DNA from 3 places in the Vreelandella lionensis genome. Region 2 is predicted to be linked to each of the others. Evidence: predicted binding sites of a transcription regulator. Region 2 holds the regulator's gene; each other region holds the start of a gene.

Region 1 (5,839 bases), on a different contig from region 2:
CCAGTAAAGCGGCGTGACCAGCTCTTGCTGCTTGCCTTGCTGGAAAGAGCGAAAAAAATCAGTCTCACTAATATCAAGACCCGCATGCCGGTTATTGCTACTACTTACCCAGACACGCCCTTGGGCATTGAGAACGCCAAGCTCATCAATTAGTGGCATATAGCCAGTCAAACTTTCTAAAGCATACTGTACGCTCGCCGTATTATTGAGGCCCGCCCCTCCGACACTCTCCACTCGCTCCGCCAAGGTAAAAAGTGCCTGCCCACTCTGCCCCAGCATACCCTTTGCCCACTCGGCCACTACATTCGAACGCGAAATGGCTCGAGACTCAGCCGAGCGTATCTCTTGCTGGTACTGCCCTTCCAATAACCAACCGAATAGCAGCAACATGACGCACAGAGCCAACGCAAATATGACGATGGCTTGCCGCTGCTGTCGGCGATACATCGGCACTGCTTGAGTTTTGTGGGCTAACTCATCACTGCGAGAGGAGCGCATCAAATATTGGCCTTATTCAAGTGTCGCGCAAGCGCACCTGATACAGTGTAAAAAATAACAGTGAAAGATACACCACAGCGACTTCATGGTCGCAATGCTAGATAGTGGCGCTTCGCTTTTTTGATGTATATCAATTTTTTGTCTAACCCAATGCAGCAAAAAAGCCCCCTTTTCCTGATCAAGAGGCAGCTATGGCATCACTAGGCCAAATGAGCGACTACGAAATACGCCTGATCCGCATTTTTAAGACGGTCGTTGAGTGCGGCGGTTTTACCGCTGCGGAAACCACCTTGGGGATTAGTCGCTCGGCCATTAGCCAGCATATGAACGACCTGGAGGGACGTCTGGGGTTTTCCCTCTGTCAGCGAGGACGCGGCGGATTCAGCCTAACAGAAGAGGGGAAAGAGATTTATCAGGCAGGGCTAACGCTGCTTACGGCGCTGGAGACCTTTAAAAGCGACGTTAACGCGCTGCATCACACTATCAAAGGCAAATTGAATATCGGTATTACCGATAACCTCGTCACGCTACCCGCCATGGATGTGACCCATGCGTTGGCAGCACTCACCGCCCCTCATCACGAGGTAACGGTCCATATTCATATGGAGCCGTCGGACGCGGTGATTCGCGGCGTGATGGATGGTCACCTGCATGTGGGGGTAGTGCCTGCGGTGAATTTGCCCACCAGTTTAGAAACACAACTGCTGTACGACGAACCCTCTTACTTATACTGCTCCGCCGAACATCCACTGTTCAGCGTGCCCGATGAGGCATTGAGCCTTGCACAAATCGCCAGCCACCCGGCGATTCGCCCGCGCTACCCCCTACCTGATGCTGCACGCCAAGCCCACGAAGCACTCAACCTACAGGCTTCTGCCTCGGACCGAGAAGGGGCCGCCTTTCTGATTTTGACCGGACGCTTTATGGGCTTTCTACCCGAACATGTCGCCGAGCAGTGGGTGGCAGCTGGCAAGATGCGCGCGCTTCACACCGCTACTCAGCACTACCGCATCCCGTTTGTACTGATTACCCGCCATGACCGCCGCCCCAATCGCGTGGTGGATGCGTTTTTGGGGTTTATCAGTGGGACGTAGGCTAATCCTGACAAAGCTCGGCTAATTGCCGAGCTTTGTCATACAGCCACTATCACCGATAGCCGATCAGGATTGCTCTGTCACCTCGCTGGCCATCACTGGCGCAGGCCCCGCCTTTGGAGATGACGCCAATACCTGGCTTGCGACGTAGTAAACAATCGCCCCCAGCGCGGAGCCAGTGAACCAGCCGTAGTCATAGAACCAGTTCATCGTGCCGGTTAACAGTGACAGTAAGGTCAGCACAACAGGAACCCCGAAAGCGATAAAACCGGCCATGTTGACCGCAGGATAGGCGTGACCATCCAGGTACAGGCTGGGCACATCCAGGCGCTGCTTTTTAATCAGGAAGTAGTCCACCGCCATAATGCCCGCAATGGGGCCTAACAGACTGGAGTAACCCAGCAGCCAATTGGAGTACATCTGCTCAAGAGACACTCCAGGAGGAATGATGCCTGCCTTTTGTAACAGGTCATAGCCCATCAGCAGCACTCCCACCGCACCGGTTATCAGCACGCCACGCGTCTGGTTGATCACTTTTGGCGCTATGTTCTGAAAATCATTGGTAGGGGAGACGATATTAGAAGCGGTGTTGGTCGAAATAGTGGCAATAATGATCAATAACATCGCCATAATGACCCAGAAGGGGCTGTCGATATAACCGATTAACCTCACCGGATCTGCAACGGTTTGCCCTACTAGCGATTCAGACGCAGCGGTTAGCACGACCCCAAGGGCAGCAAAGAAGAACATCGTCAGCGGTAGACCAATAATTTGGCCTGCAATTTGATCTTTTTGGCTTTTGGCAAAGCGGCTGAAGTCAGGAATATTTAGTGAGAGAGTCGCCCAAAAACCCACCATGGCGGTCAAACCGGCAAAGAAATAACCATAAACGGAAGCCCCCTCAGGGCGCGATGGCGGTTGAGCCAGCAGCTCGGTCATCGACATATGCGGCCACGCCCACATCATCAGGCCAACGCCTACGGCCAACAGCAGCGGTGCAGCCAGCGTTTCCAGCCACTTAATCGACTCCGCTCCGCGAATGACCACATACAGGTTCATCGCGCCGAAAACAAAAAAGCCAATCACTTCCCCCACGCCACCTAAGGCTGCCCAGGCGGGAATTAGCTCCGACAGCAGCAAATGGATAGCTAAGCCACCAAACATGGTTTGAATGCCGAACCAGCCGCAGCCCACCAGCGCACGTACTAGGCACGGCACATTCGAGCCCAAAATACCGAAGGATGAGCGCAATACCACCGGAAAAGGAATCCCGAACTTAGTGCCAGGAAAGGCATTCAGCGTCAGTGGAATCAGTACGATGACGTTGGCCAGCAGGATGGCAAAGAGCGCCTCCCCCACGCTCAAGCCGAAGTAGGCGGTTAGCACCCCACCCAGCGTATACGTGGGCACGCAGATCGACATCCCCACCCATAGTGCCGCGATATTCCACTTACTCCAGGTACGCTCACTTGCCTGGGTAGGTGCAATATCTTTATTGAAGCGGGGACTATTGCGCACGTCCTCACCAACATTAAGTTCAATCAACCCCTCTCTGTCTACCATCTGGGTTCTTGAGCCAGTCATTTTATTCTCCTCAGCAGCGACATTGCCGACCGCATGTACGGGTTCAGCTTTTGTCGCAGCAATAAGCATGCCTAAACTGAAGACAGGATCGTTAACTTATTGAACAAAAAGCTGACTTGATCGACAGATAGGCAGTCACTACCTACGCGCTTGTTATTGTTTTCACCAATGTATAGCAAACCCACTAAAAACCTTAGTTCGTTAAAAAAATATTGCACCATAAAAGCACCATAAAAAGTGCACAAACCAGCCAATAAAAAATCAAATCACTGATTTTAAAAGAATTTAAAAACCACCAAATATGTGCAAACACTCACTAAATTAGCAAAAAAAGATCACATAAAAAATAAAAACAAATAAAATCAATTGGTTAATACATAGCCGCACACCCCATAAAAAAACCTTGAAAAGTGACTACGTAAAGGTCTATTTTCAAAAAGCTGTCAAATATGACAACTTTTACTCATAACAATAAACATTTGGCTTTAAGCCGACGTCACTACACGCCAAGCGACCGCCGTATTTGCTAATCCATATTAGCAATACATGGTTTTACCTGACCGTTAATCACCGTTATGCGTTAGCAGACGGTTGGTGCGTATGACACGAGAGGGCTTTGTATGCAGAAGATGAAAATCGGCCTGATTCAAATGGGCCTAAAAACCAGTACCGACCTGGAACCCGCCGCTATTCGAGACACAATGAACGAAGCGCATCTGCCGCTGATAAAACAAGCCGCTGAACAAGGTGTGCAAGTACTGTGCTTCCAGGAAGTGTTTAATCAACCCTACTTTTGTCCCAGCCAGGACAGCAAATGGTACGCCGCTGCCGAGCGGGTGCCGAAAGGCCCCACCTGCCAGATGATGCAGAAGCTCGCGGCTGAGCACCGCATGGTGATCATCGTCCCTATCTATGAAGAAACCGAGACAGGCGTTTACTACAACACAGCGGCGGTATTCGACGCTGACGGTAGCTATCTGGGCAAATACCACAAAACACACATTCCCCAAGTGGCTGGCTTTTGGGAAAAATTCTTCTTCAAGCCGGGCCAATCTAACTGGCCGTTGTTCGATACCGCCTACGGCAAGATCGGCGTGTATATCTGCTATGACCGCCACTTCCCTGAAGGCTGGCGAGCACTGGCCCTTAACGGTGCCGAAGTGATCTTCAACCCCTCCGCGACTGTGGCCGGGCTATCCCAATATTTATGGGAGCTTGAACAACCCGCCTCGGCCGCCGCTAACGGCTGCTTCATCGCTGCCATCAACCGCGTAGGCAGCGAAGCGCCTTGGAATATCGGCGACTTTTACGGCTCCAGCTATATCGTCAACCCACGCGGCAAGATCGAAGCCCAGGCCAGCGAAACGGAAGACGAGCTGCTGGTACACGAGATCGATTTAGACATGGTGCGCGAGGTGCGCAACAACTGGCAGTTCTTCCGTGACCGCCGCCCGGAAACCTATACCCGCTTAACCGACGGCGAATAAGCCCCTCAGTCAATTATCCCAGGAGTGAACCATGAGTTTATTGATCAAGGGCGGCACCGTCGTCACCCACGCCGACACCTACCGCGCTGACGTGCTCTGCGTCGATGGAAAAATCCACGCCATTGGCACCGATTTAGACGTGCCGGAAGGCTGCGAGATTGTCGATGCCAGCCACCAATTGGTGATGCCCGGCGGTATCGACCCCCACACCCATATGCAGATGCCGTTTATGGGCGCGGTGGCCAGCGAAGATTTCTACACAGGCACCGCCGCCGCCATGGCAGGGGGTACCACAACCATCATCGACTTTGTGATCCCAAGCCCCGGCCAGTCGCTGCTGGAAGCGTTTAACACCTGGCAAGGCTGGGCCGAAAAAGCTGCCACCGACTTCGCTTTCCACGTGGCCATTACCTGGTGGGACGAGAGCGTCAAAGAAGAGATGGGGACGCTGGTTCGGGAGCATGGGGTCAACAGCTTCAAGCACTTTATGGCTTACAAGGGCGCGATCATGGCCACCGACGATATCCTGGTGGAGAGTTTCTCGCGGTGTTTAGAGCTTGGGGCGATCCCCACGGTACACGCGGAAAACGGCGAGCTGGTCTACCACATGCAGCAAAAGCTGCTCGCCCAGGGGATGACCGGGCCAGAAGCGCATCCGCTTTCCCGACCACCTCAGGTGGAAGGCGAAGCCGCCAGCCGGGCGATTCGTATTGCCAGCACCCTGGGTGCACCGGTTTATTTGGTACACGTTTCAACCAAGGACGCCGTGGATGAAATCGCCTACGCCCGCCAGCAGGGTCACCCGGTATTTGGCGAGTGCTTAGCGGGCCATCTGGTAATCGACGACAGCGTTTATCAAAACCCCGACTGGGCAACTGCCGCCGCCCACGTCATGAGTCCGCCCTTCCGCCCTAAAGGGCACCAGGAAGCGCTCTGGCACGGCTTGCAATCCGGCAATCTGCAAACCACCGCCACCGACCACTGCTGCTTCTGCGAAGAGCAGAAGGCCGCTGGGAAAGATGACTTCACCAAGATCCCCAACGGCACCGCAGGCGTGGAAGACCGCTTGGCCGTGCTGTGGGACGAAGGCGTGAATACCGGCAAGCTATCGCCTCAAGAGTTTGTCGCGGTCACCTCCACCAACACCGCCAAAATATTCAACCTCTACCCGCGCAA
Region 2 (5,839 bases):
CTGCTTGCCAGCGGCGTTATTTAACGACTTTATACTGCTTTTTTGGCAATGGATGATGGAGGCTTTATGGCCCTACCTGATGCACTACTCGACCGGCTTCGCCGCGTAAAACTGCTTGCGATTGATGTAGACGGTGTACTTACTGACGGCCGTCTCTATTTTCAGGCTGACGGTATCGAAATCAAAGCGTTTCACACCCAGGACGGTCATGGCCTGAAGTTACTCAAGCGTGTCGGCATCCATGTGGCGCTGATTACCGGCCGTGATTCACCTATGGTGAGCCAGCGCGCTGCTGCCTTAGGCATCACTCACGTGCACCAGGGCTGTGAAGACAAACTCACTACCCTGAGAGCGCTTTGTCAGCGGCTTGATATCACCTTAGAACAGGTCGCCTACTGTGGAGATGACCTACCTGATCTTGCTCCGATCAAGCGCTCCGGTGTCGGTATTACGGTCCCCAATGCTCCGGACTACATGCACACCCATGCCGACTGGATCACTGAACGCCTTGGCGGACACGGGGCTGTGCGTGAAATTTGCGATACGCTCCTAACGTCTCAAGGGCACTGGGATGCCGTACTCGATACGTATCTGCACGGACAGTCATAATGCGCTTTAGGGTAAGAAAACGGGTCTGGATCACGGTAATGGTCATCGCCCTAGGCGGCGTGCTGGTTTGGCTAGACCCTCGCGGCCCCCAGGAGACTGAGATTGACTCTGAAGCTCGTGCCCAGGAACCTGGGCACGTATTAGAGAATGCCGAAATTACCCTATTTGGCGAAACAGGCACTATTCAGCAGTCTCTGGTAACCCCACGGCTGGTGCATACTCCGCAAACGGCAATGACTGACGTGCTGTCACCCCGTGCCACGCTGTTTGATAGCGAACAACGTGAGTGGCTCGCCACGGCGAACACTGGCACCCTCAATACCGAAACCCAAGCATTAACATTGGCAGGCTCCGCGCGGCTACTAGCGCCTGAAGAGGGGTGGCAGCTTGATACCGAACTATTAAACTACGACGGGACCACCCGGCATGCCTGGAGCGACACCCACGTAGTGTTGCAGCAGCCCCCTCAGCGTATGGAAGCCTCTCGAATGGATGTATGGCTGGATGACAGCCAAGTCCGTTTAACCAACAACGTGCGCGGCGTTCATCCGCCGGCCACCCGTTCCCCTTAGGAGTCGCGATGAATGCTCTAATCCGCACTGCACTTTTTGCCCTAGCCGTGCCGCTTGTCACGATTGCACTGCCTGTAGCGGCACAAAACCAAGCGCCTATTCATGTGGAGGCCGACCGGTTAGACCTTGACCAACGAGCAGGGACAGCCGTGTACACCGGTAACGTTGACATTCGCCAAGGCAATATGCAGCTACGCGGCGAGCGTGTCGAAATTCAGCGTAACGATGCTGGCGAGTTGTCTCGCGCCATCGCTACGGGCGAGCGTGCTTACTTGCGTAACCAAATTGAAGACCAAGAAACCCCTATAGAAGGCTGGGCGCGTCGGATTATTTATCACGTTTCCGAACGCCGGGTTGAGCTGATTGACCAAGCTGAGCTGACCCAGCAAGGAGATCACTTCCAAGGTGGACGTTTAGAGTACTTTATCGATCAAGAAGTAGTACAAGCACGCTCTGACGTTAGCGGCAGTGAAAATCAGCGTATTCGTATGACCCTTCAGCCCGAACAATAGGAAGTGGCCACGTGGCAGCATCAACATCCCCAGAACCCACACCAGTAAAAACGCTCTACGCCCATCATTTAGCGAAGAGCTATAAGCGCCGCCGTGTGGTTAAAGATATTAATCTGGAAATCACTCAAGGTAGCGTGGTTGGGCTACTTGGCCCTAATGGTGCAGGTAAAACCACCTCGTTTTATATGATTGTGGGGTTGGTCAAATCGGATGCGGGCAAAGTAGGCATTGACGACCTTGACCTCACTCATGCTCCTATGCATGAACGCGCCATGGCAGGGATTGGTTACCTACCCCAGGAAGCTTCCATCTTCCGCAAGCTCTCCGTGGCCGACAACATTATGGCCATTTTAGAGACACGCAAAGAGCTTGATCGAAGCGCCCGGGAAGCACAACTTGAGTTACTACTTGAAGATTTTCACATCACTCATATACGCGACAACTTAGGCATGAGTCTTTCTGGGGGCGAACGCCGCCGTGTTGAAATCGCCCGCTCTTTGGCCACCGAACCGGCCTTTATCCTGCTGGATGAACCTTTTGCCGGGGTTGACCCGATTTCCGTTGGGGAAATTAAAACTATCATTCGAGCGTTAAAGAAACGCCACATTGGTGTATTGATCACCGACCATAACGTTCGTGAAACGCTGGATATTTGTGATATTGCCTACATTGTTGGCGACGGTCACATCATTGCCAGTGGAAACGCCCAGGAAATCCTCAACAACCAGAAGGTTCGAGATGTCTATTTAGGCGCCGATTTCCGCCTTTAAACAGTGACCTGCAGAAGCATTTCTTTTAGTGGCATGCTTATTGCACTTGCACCAAGCCATAACTCGCTCTAGGGTGGAGCTTTCTGATTAACGAGTGGTTCTCAGATGGTCATGAAAGCTTCTCTCCAATTGCGTATCGGCACACAGCTGACCATGACACCTCAGCTGCAGCAGGCTATCGCCCTGCTTCAGCTATCGACGCTGGACCTTCGTCAAGAAATTCAGCAAGCGCTAGATGCCAATCCCATGCTTGAGCAAGAAGATGAGTTTGGCGAGCAGGCTGTCAGTGAGCCTCAAGAGGCTGAGTGGTCCGAGAGCATCCCCAACGAACTCTCCGTCGACAGTGACTGGTCAGATACCTATCAAGACATAGGCAGCCTGGGTGGCAGCAGTGAAGGCCCCGACTTCGAGCGCCAAGCCGCTGGACAAAGCCTACATGGCCACCTGCTATGGCAACTGGCCATGACAGACTTTAGCCCGCGAGAATACGCCATCGCGGAAAGCCTGATTGATGCGCTGGATGCCAACGGCTATCTCACCCAGCCGCTTAATGACATTCGGGAAGGATTAAAAGCCCAAGGCCATGACAGCTTAAGCCAGCGGGAAGTGGAAAATACCCTGCTGCGCTTGCAGCAATTTGAGCCCACCGGCGTCTTTGCCCGAGACCTGCGTGAATGCCTGATGCTGCAACTCGCCTCACTACCCGAGGACACCCCGCTGCTAATGCCCGCCAAACGGCTGGTTCGCCAGTTTTTGGAAGCATTAGGCAAAGACGATATGCGGCTTCTCAAGCGCCGTTTAAGCCTTGATGACGAGCAGCTTGACGATGTCATCCGTTTAATTCGCAGCCTTGACCCACGCCCTGGGAGCACCTATGGCGTTACCGACGACAGCTACATCACCCCCGACCTAGTCGTTCGGCATGACAATGAAGGCTGGCATTTAGAGCTCAATCCAGAAGCACTACCACGCTTGCGTATACAGCCCGACTACGCCAGCTTGATCAAACGCGCAGACAAAAGCCAAGACAACCAGTTCCTCAAAGAGCACCTCCAAGAAGCCCGCTGGCTGATCAAAAGCTTATCGAGTCGCAATGACACGCTGCTACGAGTTGGGCGTGAAATTATTGCACGCCAAATTGGCTTTCTGGAGCATGGCGAAGAAGCAATGAAACCGCTGATTTTAGCGGATATTGCTGAAGCGGTAGAGATGCACGAATCCACCATATCCCGTGTGACCACGCAGAAATTTATTCACACGCCGCGGGGCGTTTTCGAGCTTAAGTACTTCTTCTCAAGCCAGGTAAGCGGCCAAGACGGCGGCGACAGCCACTCCAGCACAGCCATTCGTGCCCGCATCAAAAAGCTGATTCAGGATGAACCCTCAGGAAAACCGCTCTCCGATAGCCGCTTGGTGACTCTACTTGAAGAGGGGGGCATTAGCGTTGCACGGCGTACTGTCGCAAAATACCGGGAGTCAATGGGCATTCCCTCGTCAAGTGAGCGCCGTCGTTTACGCTAGTTAAACGGTACGTATGAACAAACTCAACGCAAGGGCTTTGCAATAGCGTAAAAAGGGTTACAATCGAAGTACAGTCCGATGGATAAGGAGCACGTCAATGCAAGTAAACATCACTGGTCATCACGTTGAACTGACTGACGCCTTGCGTGACTACGTTAACGAAAAGCTGGAACGCGTTGAACGCCATTACGACAACATTACCACGGTGCAAGTGACCTTATCTGTTGAGAAGGAGCGCCAGCAAGCAGCCTGCACACTGCACGCTGCCGGTGCAGACCTTCACGCCGAAGCGCTTGATAACGACATGTATGCCGCTATTGATGCGCTAGCAGACAAAATCGATCGTCAACTCGTTAAACATAAGGAAAAAGCACAAGCTCGCGCCCAGGGCGCTGGTGTGCGTTAACTCAATGACGTTGGAAACCATCCTCCCCCCGGAGCGCGTGCTTTATGACGTTCCCGGGGGCAGCAAAAAACGGGTGCTGGAGTTTTTCAGCACCTTTATCGCCCAAAATACACCCAGCCTAGATAGCCAAGAGGTGTTTAGCCGCCTCATTGGCCGCGAGCGACTAGGCAGTACGGGGATAGGCAACGGGGTTGCCATCCCCCACGCTCGCAGTCCTCACTGTAGCGCACCCATTGCTGGCTTTTTAAAGCTTGCTGAGCCAGTAGACTTCGACGCCATTGATGGCGACCCGGTGGATCTTGTGTTTGTGCTGCTGGTACCAGAAGAGGCAGATGACACCCACCTAGCACTGCTTGGCCAAGTGGCTACTATTATGAACGACGCCCATACGCGTCAGCAGTTGCGTAAAGCCGATAGTCAGCGCGAACTCTTAGCACTTATTACCGCCAAGATTCGCGAACAAGCCGCCTAGGCTTTATGGGCGGTGGCCACTGCACGCAGCGATAATTTCCTCCTATGCAAGCCAAGAGAGACGCTATGCAACTGGTGATCATTAGCGGCCGTTCAGGGTCCGGTAAATCTATCGCCTTACAAGCGCTAGAGGATCTTGGCTACTACGCTATCGACAATTTACCCGCCATGCTGCTGGGCTCATTAGTTGATGAACTACGTGAGCAAGGCGAGCGCACTCACTTAGCAGTGAGCATTGACGCGCGCAACCTTCCTACGGCGCTTGAACGCCTCCCAGCTTTACTGGAAGAACTACGCCAGCGAGAAATTCGTTTTCAGGTCATCTATCTGACCACGGATGCGCGCATTCTTTTGGAGCGTTACTCAGCCACCCGCCGTCGCCATCCCCTTACCCGGGATAGCGAAATGACGTTGGAAGAGGCCATCAATAAAGAAGAAGAGACGCTGCTTGAAATTCGCGATCTCGCTGACTTGTTGATCGATACGTCGCGCTTATCCGTGCATGATCTGAGACGCCGCATTACTGATCAAGTCGCCCACCAGCGAAAAGATCAGCTAACGCTGACGTTTGAGTCGTTTGGCTACAAACGCGGCGTACCCATGGATGCCGACTTAGTCTTCGATGTTCGCTGCCTGCCCAACCCTTATTGGGACCCTACTCTGCGCCAATTTACAGGGCGTGATGCCAATATAGTGGCGTTTTTAAGTAGCTACCCAATGGTCGAGGCAATGACCAATGATATTCAGGAGTGGTTGGAAAAGTGGCTTCCGGCTTACCAAAATAGCCAGCGAAGTTATATGACCGTGGCTATTGGCTGCACCGGCGGGCAACACCGCTCTGTTTATATGGTCGAACAGCTTGCTAAAAAGCTGGTTAAACAGACCGGAGAAGTACAGTTGAGACACCGTGAGCTGGGGTTACAATACACGCTGAGCGAAGAGCCAGCGGTGCCATGCGTTACCACACCCGCCGCTGCC
Region 3 (5,839 bases), on a different contig from region 2:
GGCGCAGGCTAACGTCATGTACATGACCAGTGGCGACCGGCTGGCGCGGAGAAGTAGGGCCTTCAATGCGGTAGTGAATGCCGAAGCGCTGGCCAAGCTGGGCCAACGAAAAGGGGGTGATTTCAGGCGTTGCTAAGCGTTCCTGCTGAGGCATGGGGGCAGTCGCTATCGTGGGTGGAGCGTAGTGCCTGCGCCGTATTGGTGCTTAACGGCACGCGGGAGGCTGCAGATAAGCGCACGATAGCACTATCACTAGGGTTGTCAATGATAGTGATTCTTGTTCACTGGCATAAGGTGTTGAATTAAGTGCAGGGGAGAGGACGGGAGAGAGTATGGGAGAGAGGTAGGGGCAAGAAGTGGGGCAGCCGAACCTGCCCCATGCCGTGCAAAACGGCGTACTTACTCAGCGCCGTCAGCGGTTGGCTTAGTTGTGCTGGAAGGTTGCACAGGGGCGGGCGGTACTTCAGCTTCTACAGGCGTGGCGGCGGTGGTGCTAGAGGCCTCTACCGCTGCTTCCAAGCTGGCCACTTGGCGCTCTAGGGCCTCTACCCGCGAGCGGGTGCGTTGCAGCACATCCATCAAAATATCAAAGTCTTCCCGCGATACCAGCTCCAGGCGGTCAAACGCGCCGCGTACCACCTGCTGGACACCTTTCTGAATATCTTCCGGGGCTTGTGACGCATTCTGCAAACGGTCGCCGATCTGCTGGGCTAAGCGGCTAATGCGGTCTTGGGGCGCCATGGCTCTCTCCTTAAACGATCACGCATAAATGTGAACTGCTTGTGAGTAAGGATACGCAACCCGCCGACGATTCGCATGTGCCGTTTGTTAATTAAGCGCGGTGGGCGTACGTGTACAAATGCATCGAAATGGGGCGACTAGCTTTTTTCAATGTTCTTTTATGGTGCAAAGCAAGTCCGGCACGTAGTAGGTAGCGGTGCTTAGTTACCGCCACTTACTTATGTTAATAATTTAAGTTTTTGAATTTAAATAATAAAAAAGTGAGTGGCACGGTATGAGCATTAGTAGGGCAAGCACTAAATTCGGGCGGCCATGCCGCTATCCACCGAGCCAGCAGGGGAGATCCGGGATGAAACTCATCACCGCTATCATCAAGCCATTCAAGCTTGACGACGTTCGTGAAGCACTCGCCGACAACGGCGTTCAAGGGATTACGGTTACCGAAGTAAAAGGCTTTGGCCGTCAAAAGGGGCATACCGAACTCTACCGCGGTGCGGAATACGTGGTCGACTTTCTGCCCAAGGTGAAAGTGGAAGTCGCCGTAGACGATGCGCGCCTGGAGAGCGTGTTGGATGCCATCTGTAACGCAGCGAATAGCGGCAAAATCGGCGACGGTAAAGTGTTTGTGACGCCGTTGGAAGATGTGATCCGTATTCGTACCGGTGAGCGCGGTGCCGACGCCGTTTAAGGGCCGACTTTGAGTTGCTGATGACGTTTTAACGTCGCCAAGTATCTCTTCCAAGTACCTTTTCTTAGTACAAACGGGGAACACCTCATGAATGAGTTAGCTGATTTGAGCTATGCGCTCGATACGTTCTACTTCTTGATCTGCGGCGTGCTGGTCATGTGGATGGCCGCAGGCTTCGCCATGCTGGAAGCGGGCTTGGTTCGCTCCAAAAACACCGCAGAAATCCTGACTAAAAACATCGCACTGTTTGCGATTGCCTGCACCATGTATTTACTGGTGGGCTACTACATCATGTACTCCAGCAGCGCAGGCGGCTTCCTGCCGAACCTGGGCTTCTTGATCGGTACTGAAAACAGCGCCGATGCAGTGCTGGCCGGTGGCGACGATGCGCCTTACTACTCCATGCGTTCTGACTTCTTCTTCCAGGTAGTGTTTGTGGCTACCGCGATGTCGATTGTTTCGGGTGCGGTTGCTGAGCGTATGAAGCTGTGGGCGTTCCTGGCCTTTGCCGTGGTGATGACTGCGTTCATCTACCCGGTGTCTGGCTACTGGACCTGGGGCGGCGGCTGGTTGTCTGAAGTGGGCTACTCTGACTACGCGGGTTCCGGCATTGTGCACATGGCCGGTGCGGCTGCAGCGCTTGCCGGTGTGCTGGTACTTGGCCCGCGTAAAGGCAAGTACGGTAAAGATGGCTCTATCCACGCGATTCCCGGTGCCAATATGCCGCTGGCAACGCTGGGTACCTTCATCCTGTGGATGGGCTGGTTCGGCTTCAACGGTGGCTCTGAGCTGAAAATGTCCGATATCGGTTCAGCTAACAACGTTGCGCAAGTGTTCGTGAACACCAACGCAGCGGCTGCTGGTGGTGTCATCGCCGCGCTTATTCTAGCCAAGCTGTGGTTCCGCAAGGCGGACCTCACCATGGCGCTGAACGGTGCGCTGGCTGGCCTGGTGGCGATTACCGCCGACCCGCTTTCTCCTTCAGCGCTGGGTGCTGCCATTATTGGCGCAGTAGGCGGCCTGATTGTTGTCGCGGCTATCGTAACGTTGGACAAACTGAAGCTGGACGATCCGGTTGGTGCGATCTCCGTTCACGGTGTGGTCGGTATCTGGGGTGTGTTGGCAGTACCGCTGAATAATGGCGATGCTTCTTTCGGTGCACAGTTGATCGGTATCGTGGGCATCTTTGGCTGGGTCTTCATCGCAAGCTTAGTGGTATGGCTGGTGCTGAAAGCGGTCATGGGTATCCGCGTTAGCGAAGAAGAAGAGTATGAAGGCGTCGATATCGCTGAGTGCGGTCTGGAAGCCTATCCCGAGTTTAGCGTTAAGAAATAAGCTTGCGCTAATCATGTGAGCTGGCGTGCTCCTTTTGGCCTCCCCACCGTGGGAGGCCTTTTTGTCCTTCACAGGTAGGTTGCACGCTGGTTGTTATTAGCTAGGTACGTACTGGTTTTTTATTCTCTGCCCATGGCGGTGTATGCTTAACCCACTGGGTAACGGGCTTGGCTATGCGAGTGCCCCGCCAACCTTGATGGGTTATGACAACCGTTCAATAACGCTGTTTTGATAACAGTGGGCCACCAAGCTAGAGGATGTCGCAATGAAATTGATCTCAGCCATTATCAAGCCGTTCAAGCTTGATGACGTACGCGAATCGCTCTCTGATATCGGCGTGCAGGGCATTACGGTAACGGAAGTGAAAGGGTTTGGCCGTCAGAAGGGCCACACGGAACTCTACCGTGGCGCGGAGTACGTGGTGGATTTCCTACCCAAGGTGAAGTTGGAAGTGGCCGTTGACGACGATATGGCCGAGCAGGTGATCGACGCGATTACCCAGGTCGCCAACACCGGTAAGATCGGTGACGGTAAAATCTTTGTGATGCCCCTTGAGCAGGTCATCCGTATTCGTACCGGCGAAACAGGTAAAGACGCGGTATAACGCCCCATGGCGTACAAACAAACACCCCGCCACGCGACTGCATTGGCGGGGTGTTTTAGGTTTGGCAGCTAATTAATGTTGATCTCTTAGCACCTTACTTCTCGACGAACGCACGCTCGATGACGTAGTCGCCCGGCTCGCCCATACGCGGGGAGATATTCAGGCCCAGTTCGTCTAGTAGTGCGCTGGTGTCGTCCAGCATCGCCGGGCTGCCGCAAATCATGGCGCGGTCTTGGCGCGGGTCAATCGGCGGTAGGCCGGTGTCTTCAAAAAGCTTGCCGCTGCGAATGTGGTCGGTCAGGCGGCCCATGGTGTGGAACTCTTCACGGGTCACCGTGGGGTAGTACACCAGTTTTTCGGCGACTTCTTCGCCCAGGTATTCGTGGGCGGGCAGCTCTTTGGTGATGAAGTCGGCGTAGGCCAGCTCAGAGACTTCACGCACGCCGTGAATCAGCACGACTTTCTCGAAACGCTCGTAAACTTCCGGGTCTTGAATCAGGCTCATAAACGGCGCCAAGCCGGTGCCAGTCGAGAGCATGTAAAGGTTACGGCCCGGCAGCAGGTCGTCGCACACCAGCGTACCGGTCGGCTTGCGGCTGACCATGATTTGGTCGCCCACTTTCAGGTGCTGCAGGCGCGAGGTCAGCGGGCCATCGGGCACTTTGATGCTGAAGAACTCAAGGTGGTCTTCGTAGTTGGGGCTGGCGATGGAGTAAGCGCGCATCAACGGTTTGCCATCCACTTCCAAGCCGATCATCACAAACTGGCCGGTTTTGAAGCGCAGGCTGCGCTCGCGGGTGGTGCGGAAGCTGAATAGGGTATCGTTCCAGTGGTGAACGCTTAGCACTTCTTCCAGGGCAAACTTGCTCATGCTAACTCCTCCAAGGGCAGCGCGGCCTAAGCCTTGCTCGCCATATTCCAAAAAAGAATAAAAAATAGCTCTATAGGTTGCTGCTTATTCTAAATAAAGGGTGATATATCTGTTAAGCAAATTATCTTGATAACGCTTATCTTTAAAATCGATATAGCCCTCTCGCCGATCACTCACAGATAGGTTCTGGTCATGCACTACACCCTGCGCCAGCTAGAAGTCTTCGTGGCCGTTGCCCAGCATGAGAGCGTTTCCCAGGCGGCGCGCGCGCTGGCCATGTCGCAATCGGCCACCAGCACAGCGCTGGCGGAGCTGGAGCGCCAGTTCGACTGCCAACTGCTCGACCGCATTGGTAAGCGGCTAAAGCTCAACGCGCTCGGCTTCCAGCTACTGCCCAAGGCGGTGGCCCTGCTGGACCGCGCCGAGGAGGTTGAGGAGCTACTGCGGGGCCAACAGGGCGTGGGCGCATTGGACGTGGGGGCAACGCTCACCATTGGTAACTATCTCGCTACGCTGCTGATCAGCGATTTCATGCAGCGCTATCCCGGCAGCCGGGTACGGCTGGCGGTGCGTAATACGAGGCATATCATTGAGGGCGTGCGCCAGCACTCGCTGGATTTAGGGCTGATTGAGGGGCAGTGCGATGACGATATGATCATCAGCCAGCCCTGGGTCGAGGATGAGCTGTGCGTGTTCTGCTCGCCTCGCCACCCGCTGGCAGGGCGGGAGCACCTGGAGCTGGATCAGCTGCTGCGGGAGGATTGGATCATGCGCGAGGAGGGCTCCGGTACGCGTATGACGCTGGAGCATGCCGCCCGCCACCGTCGCAGCCGGTTCAATACGCTATTGGAGCTGGAACATACCGAGGGCATTAAACGCGCGGTGGAGTCGGGCCTTGGCATTGGCTGCGTTTCCCGGCTGGCGCTGCGCGATGCCTTCCGGCGCGGCAGCTTGGTGCCGCTGCCCACGCCGGAGTTGGATTTAAAACGCCAGTTCACCTTTATCTGGCATCGCCACAAGTACCTGACCACCGGCGTTCGGGAGTTTTTACGCCTCTGTCGCGAAATGACCGCCGGGGCCAAGCGCAGTGACGATATCCCGCTGCCACCGATTCCCTAGTGGTTACACCTTGGCCTTTTCAGGGCTTGGCAGCGCCTGAGCCTGGTGCTGCGACGCCTCTAGCGTAAAGCCACCCACCAGCGCGGCCAGCCTGTCCGCTTGGTCTTTGAGCTGCTCTGCAGCGGTGGTGGACTCTTGCACCAGGGCGGCGTTTTGCTGGGTCATCTGATCCAGGTCGGTCACCGCGACGCTGACTTGGTTGATGCCGTCGTTCTGCTCACCGGCTGCCGTACTGATATCGCCGAGCATTTGGGTGACGCGAGTTACGTTATCGGCCAGCTCGTGCATGGCGGCTTCGGCGTCGCGTACCATTTGCGTGCCGCTTTCGACCTTGTCGGCAGACGCATCAATGCGCTGGCGGATGTCCTTGGCGGCGTCGCTGCTGCGCGAGGCCAGCTTGCGCACTTCATCGGCCACTACGGCAAAGCCGCGCCCGTGCTCGCCAGCCCGCGCTGCCTCTACTGAGGCGTTGAGCGCCAGC

What was found. The regulator sigma-54, encoded in region 2, starts transcription at its own class of promoters, with help from an activator protein. The targets are predictions, from matches to a motif close to TGGCACNNNNNTTGCTNT.
Region 1: a site for sigma-54 is predicted at 3,232-3,249, ahead of ACIGG6_RS12685 (NCS1 family nucleobase:cation symporter-1). Genes of this name have one in related genera too.
Region 3: a site for sigma-54 is predicted at 2,844-2,861, ahead of glnK (P-II family nitrogen regulator). Genes of this name have one in related genera too.

The regions. Positions count from the first base shown of each region.
Region 1 is NZ_JBITWC010000019.1:52,729-58,567, forward strand. It holds gene ACIGG6_RS12675 (EAL domain-containing protein) at 1-498, opposite strand, end outside; gene ACIGG6_RS12680 (LysR family transcriptional regulator) at 690-1,592, shown strand; gene ACIGG6_RS12685 (NCS1 family nucleobase:cation symporter-1) at 1,659-3,176, opposite strand; gene ACIGG6_RS12690 (nitrilase-related carbon-nitrogen hydrolase) at 3,797-4,663, shown strand; gene hydA (dihydropyrimidinase) at 4,695-5,839, shown strand, end outside.
Region 2 is NZ_JBITWC010000022.1:58,388-64,226, forward strand. It holds gene ACIGG6_RS13950 (KpsF/GutQ family sugar-phosphate isomerase) at 1-24, shown strand, start outside; gene ACIGG6_RS13955 (KdsC family phosphatase) at 67-609, shown strand; gene lptC (LPS export ABC transporter periplasmic protein LptC) at 609-1,181, shown strand; gene lptA (lipopolysaccharide transport periplasmic protein LptA) at 1,190-1,693, shown strand; gene lptB (LPS export ABC transporter ATP-binding protein) at 1,705-2,463, shown strand; gene ACIGG6_RS13975 (RNA polymerase factor sigma-54) at 2,569-3,984, shown strand; gene hpf (ribosome hibernation-promoting factor, HPF/YfiA family) at 4,082-4,390, shown strand; gene ptsN (PTS IIA-like nitrogen regulatory protein PtsN) at 4,395-4,862, shown strand; gene rapZ (RNase adapter RapZ) at 4,928-5,839, shown strand, end outside.
Region 3 is NZ_JBITWC010000015.1:74,038-79,876, reverse strand. It holds gene ACIGG6_RS10995 (helix-turn-helix transcriptional regulator) at 1-154, opposite strand, end outside; gene ACIGG6_RS10990 (accessory factor UbiK family protein) at 400-741, opposite strand; gene ACIGG6_RS10985 (P-II family nitrogen regulator) at 1,091-1,429, shown strand; gene ACIGG6_RS10980 (ammonium transporter) at 1,517-2,764, shown strand; gene glnK (P-II family nitrogen regulator) at 3,030-3,368, shown strand; gene ACIGG6_RS10970 (ferredoxin--NADP reductase) at 3,463-4,239, opposite strand; gene ACIGG6_RS10965 (LysR family transcriptional regulator) at 4,432-5,358, shown strand; partial or broken gene ACIGG6_RS10960 (methyl-accepting chemotaxis protein) at 5,362-5,839, opposite strand, start outside.